One region of the Streptomyces sp. YJ-C3 genome, then DNA from elsewhere that is predicted to be linked to it. Evidence: riboswitches for the same ligand, from Rfam matches in the RefSeq annotation. Region 1 holds a riboswitch; the other holds the start of a gene.
The links. A riboswitch is a leader RNA that binds a small molecule or an ion and turns the genes downstream of it on or off. The one in region 1 is predicted to bind glycine.

Region 1 (2,383 bases):
ACGACCTCCGCGGCACGGCCCGGCACCCGGACCGTCACGGTGTCGAAGTACGCCCCGTGCACGACCTCGACGCCGCCCGCCGTCAGACCGGCGGCCAGCAGCGTGGCGTAGCGATGGGTGCGCTGCGCGATGGACCTCAGGCCGTCCGGACCGTGGTAGACGGCGTACATGCCGGCCATGACGGCGAGCAGCACCTGAGCCGTACAGATGTTGCTCGTGGCCTTCTCGCGCCGGATGTGCTGCTCACGCGTCTGCAGCGCGAGCCGGTACGCCTTGTTCCCGTCGGCGTCGACGGACACCCCGACGAGCCGCCCGGGCAGGGACCGCGCGAACTTCTCCCGTACGGCCATGTAGCCGGCGTGCGGGCCGCCGAAGCCCATCGGGACACCGAAGCGCTGGGTCGTGCCGACGGCGATGTCCGCGCCCAGCTCGCCCGGCGAGGTCAACAGCGTCAGAGCGAGAAGATCGGCGGCGACGGTGACGACGGCGCCCAGCTCGTGCGCCTGGTCGATCACCGGCTTGATGTCGCGCACGGCACCGGAGGCCCCCGGGTACTGCACGAGCACACCCACGACACCGCGCTCGGCGACCTCGGCGGGGATGCCGTCGCTCAGGTCGGCGACGACGATCTCGACACCGGTCGGCTCGGCGCGGGTCCGGATGACGGCGACGGTCTGCGGCAGCGCGTCCGCGTCGACGACGTACACGCCGTCCTTGACCTTGCCGATGCGCCGCGACAGCGCCATGGCCTCGGCGGCGGCCGTGCCCTCGTCGAGGAGGGAGGCACCGGAGGTCGGCAGCCCCGTCAGCTCGGCGACCATCGTCTGGAAGTTGAGCAGCGCCTCGAGGCGGCCCTGCGAGATCTCCGGCTGGTACGGCGTGTAGGCCGTGTACCAGGACGGGTTCTCCATGACGTTGCGCAGGATCACGGGCGGCGTGAAGGTGCCGTAGTAGCCGAGCCCGATCATCGAGCCGAGCACCTGGTTGCGGTCGGCGAGGGAGCGGAGCTCGGCGAGCACCTCGGCCTCGGTCCGGGCGGCCGGCAGCGCCAGCGCCTCGGCGCTCTTGATCACATCCGGCACCGCGGCCGCCGTCAGCTCGTCGAGCGAGCCATAGCCGACCTGCGCGAGCATCTTGGCCTGAGCGGCGTCGTCCGGACCGATGTGGCGCTGCTCGAAGGGGATTCCCTGCTCCAGCGCGGAGAGCGGAATACGGTTGGCGGTCATTGCGGAGGCCTCCTGGTCACCCGGACCTGCGAGGGGCACCACGGCGTGGGTGCCCGGACGGCCTCCCCCTCTGTCATCTCAACCTGAGAGCTTCACCGGTCCGCCCCGCACGATCACGGAACACACCGGTTTTCACCGTCGGTGAGAGCGGAAAACGTGCACCCCGCCCTGCTTTCCAGAGTGACCTCGTCCGTGCGGTACAGGGGCCTGAGAGATTCCGGGGAGGAGTTGCTCCTTCGGCGCCTCCGACGACGATCGGAGGACTCTCCCGCACGGGGTCAGCAGCCGTCTGCCAGCCTACCAGCGGCGACATGACCGGAACCCTCGAGTGGCCGCCTTCCCCAATGTGCTCTTTCGTAGTGCTTACAGACGAGTTGCGAGCAGCTGGAGGGCCCGTGCACACCGACGTCGACCCGCGCAACCTGATCGGCCGCAAGGCGTTCGACCGCAACGGAACCAAGATCGGCACGATCGACGAGGTCTACCTCGACGACGCCACGGGCGTCCCGGAATGGGCGGCGATACGGACGGGCCTCTTCAGCCGCGACGCCTTCGTCCCGCTGGAGCCCAGCGAACTGGTCGACGGCGCCCTCCGTGTCCCCTTCGAACGCTCCCTGATCAAGGACTCCCCCGACTTCGGCGTGGGCCGCCACCTCTCCCCCGAGCAGGAACTCCAGCTCTACCACCACTACGGTCTCGACATCACGGCCCCGCAGTCCCCGGACGTCCTGTTCGGCCGCATTGCGGGGGCGGACGAGGACCCCACCTGAGAGCGCCGTTCGCTAGGGTCAGGCGCTCGACACCGGTCTCTCCACTGGTCTCTCTACTGGTCTCTCCACCAACGGCAGGGGCTCCGCGGGCTCCAGCAGGGGATCGTCGACGAGGAACGTCCTGACCCGTCCGGGCCCGGCCGAGTACGGCGTCTCGAACCGTACGGTCACCCGCCCGAGCCCGCTCCCCTGCACCCACCCGGCGCCGAACTCGGCATGCCGCACATCGTGCCCGGCCATCCACCGCCGCTCGACGGGCTCGGCGACCGTCTCCTCGACCTCCTCCGGGCTCACCGCCCGCGCGTCCTCCGCCTGGTCCGCGGCCTCTTCCGAGGCGGCCTGTGCCTCCTGGGCCGCCTGCGCCGCCTGCGCGAACAGGTCCTCCTG
Region 2 (2,383 bases), 4.2 Mb from region 1:
GGCTACTCCCGGAACGTGATCCCGCCGAGCGCGTCGGTCGCCGCCCGGTCCAGCAGCACCGCCGACTCGATGCCCTCCGGCAGCTCGCCCCGCTCCGTCGACGTCACCAGCGCGCCCACCGCCCGGCGGTGCCGCGCGAACGCGTACCGCGACACCCCGCGGCCCCGCTCCCGCTGCCCGTCGAGCGCCGCCCGCGGCGGGACGTCGAGCAGCACCAGATGGACGGCGACGCCGCGCCGCCGGGCCGTGCGGATCACCCAGCGGCGCACCCAGGCCTGGGTGCCGCAGTCGTGCACGACGACGCTCGCGCCGGAGTGCATCGCCCGCCGCAGGCCCACGTAGTGCGCGATGCGGACCAGCGGGCGGTAGAGCGCGTACGGCACGCCGCGCGGCAGCCGGGCGGCCCAGCGCTCCCGGGTGTCCTGGGAGTCGATGCGCACGACCGTGACGGCCCGCCGCATCAGGGTCGACTTGCCGCTGCCCGGCAGCCCCGACAGCACGACGAGGTCGCCCGCCGCGAACCCGATCCGGCGCGGCGTACGGCCGCCGCGCCCGCGAAGATCCCGCACCGAACGCTGCCGCGGCACCCGCACCCCCGGCACCACCGTGACGGCTGATGCCGTCGTCGCGTACGCCCCCACGACTGCCTTATGCACCGTGATCGTCCTCCCCGTTCCGGTCACGCCACTCCTGCCCGCCAAGTGTAAAGAGAAGGTAATGCCCTACAAGGGGTTTCCCCGTTCGGCGGGCATGCAATGATGTGCGCGCCAAGCGCACACAACCGCATACCGGCCGCTTGAATCCGCGCGGGAGAGTTCCGGACACCTACTCGAGACATACGGGTACCCGGACGCCGAAGGAGCAAGTTCCTCCCTTGAATCTCTCAGGCCCCGTACCGCGCGGGCGAGGCACATCTGAAAAGCGGGCCGTCCGTCCAGCACGGCGGCCCCACCCAAGGTGCAAGCCATGACCACCAGTACGTGTGGTCGGGGCGAACCTCTCAGGTTCCGATGACAGATGGGGAGGACCTCCGCCACGGGGGACCCCTCGCCATCGCCGTCACGCCCGGGAGCACCAGCCATGACCCGTACCACCGCCCTCGACGCCCTGCATCGCTCGCTGGGCGCCACGATGACCGACTTCGCCGGCTGGGACATGCCGCTGCGCTACGCCAGCGAGCGCGACGAGCACAACGCGGTGCGTACGAAGGCCGGGCTCTTCGACCTGTCCCACATGGGCGAGATCACGGTCACCGGGCCGGACGCGGCCGCGTTCCTGAACTTCTCCCTCGTGGGCAACATCGCCACGGTCGGCGTCGGCCGCGCCCGCTACACCATGATCTGCCGCGCGGACGGCGGGATCCTCGACGACCTGATCGTCTACCGCCTCGCCGAGACCGAGTACATGGTCGTCGCGAACGCGGGCAACGCGCAGACCGTCCTCGACGCCCTGACCGAGCGCGCCGCCGGGTTCGACGCCGAGGTCCGCGACGACCGGGACGCGTACGCGCTGATCGCCGTGCAGGGCCCGCACTCCCCCGCCATCGTGAAGTCCGTCACGGACGCCGACCTGGACGGACTGAAGTACTACGCGGGTCTGCCCGGCACCGTCGCCGGTGTCGAGGCGCTCATCGCGCGCACCGGCTACACCGGCGAGGACGGCTTCGAGCTGTTCGTCGCCCCCGCCGACGCCGAGAAGCTGTGGCAGGCGCTGACCGAGGCGGGCGCGGAGTACGGCATCGTCCCGTGCGGCCTGTCCTGCCGCGACACGCTGCGCCTGGAGGCGGGCATGCCGCTGTACGGGCACGAGCTGACCACCGGGCTGACGCCGTTCGACGCGGGCCTCGGCCGGGTCGTGAAGTTCGAGAAGGAGGGCGACTTCGTGGGCCGCGAGGCGCTGACGGCCGCCGCCGAGCGCGCCGAGACCGCCCCGCCCCGCAAGCTCGTCGGCCTGGTCGCCGCGGGGCGCCGGGTCCCGCGCGCGGGCATGCCGGTCGTCCACGACGGCCGGGTGATCGGCGAGGTCACCTCCGGCGCCCCGTCCCCGACGCTCGGCAAGCCGATCGCCATGGCCTACGTCGACGCCGGGCACGCCGCGCCGGGCACGGCGGGTGTCGGCGTGGACATCCGCGGTACGCACGAGCCCTACGAGGTCGTCGCGCTGCCGTTCTACAAGCGCCAGAAGTAACCCGCGCCACCCCGTAGCGCTCACCCCACTGTCACCAGCACCGTCCCGCGTACAGGAGAATTCGCATCATGAGCAACCCCCAGCAGCTGCGTTACAGCAAGGAGCACGAGTGGCTGTCGGCCGTCGAGGACGGCGTCGCCACGGTCGGCATCACGGAGCACGCGGCCAACGCGCTCGGTGACATCGTGTTCGTCCA

Region 2: another riboswitch for glycine. It lies ahead of gcvT (glycine cleavage system aminomethyltransferase GcvT); the one in region 1 lies ahead of gcvP (aminomethyl-transferring glycine dehydrogenase).

The regions. Positions count from the first base shown of each region.
Region 1 covers NZ_CM132685.1:5,882,736-5,885,118, forward strand. The annotation lists gene gcvP (aminomethyl-transferring glycine dehydrogenase) at 1-1,226, opposite strand, end outside; glycine riboswitch at 1,412-1,507, opposite strand; gene ACVHNB_RS26310 (PRC-barrel domain-containing protein) at 1,622-1,996, shown strand; gene ACVHNB_RS26315 (DNA polymerase IV) at 2,015-2,383, opposite strand, start outside.
Region 2 covers NZ_CM132685.1:1,676,969-1,679,351, reverse strand. The annotation lists gene ACVHNB_RS07480 (AAA family ATPase) at 3-656, opposite strand; glycine riboswitch at 798-908, shown strand; glycine riboswitch at 909-1,027, shown strand; gene gcvT (glycine cleavage system aminomethyltransferase GcvT) at 1,081-2,187, shown strand; gene gcvH (glycine cleavage system protein GcvH) at 2,256-2,383, shown strand, end outside.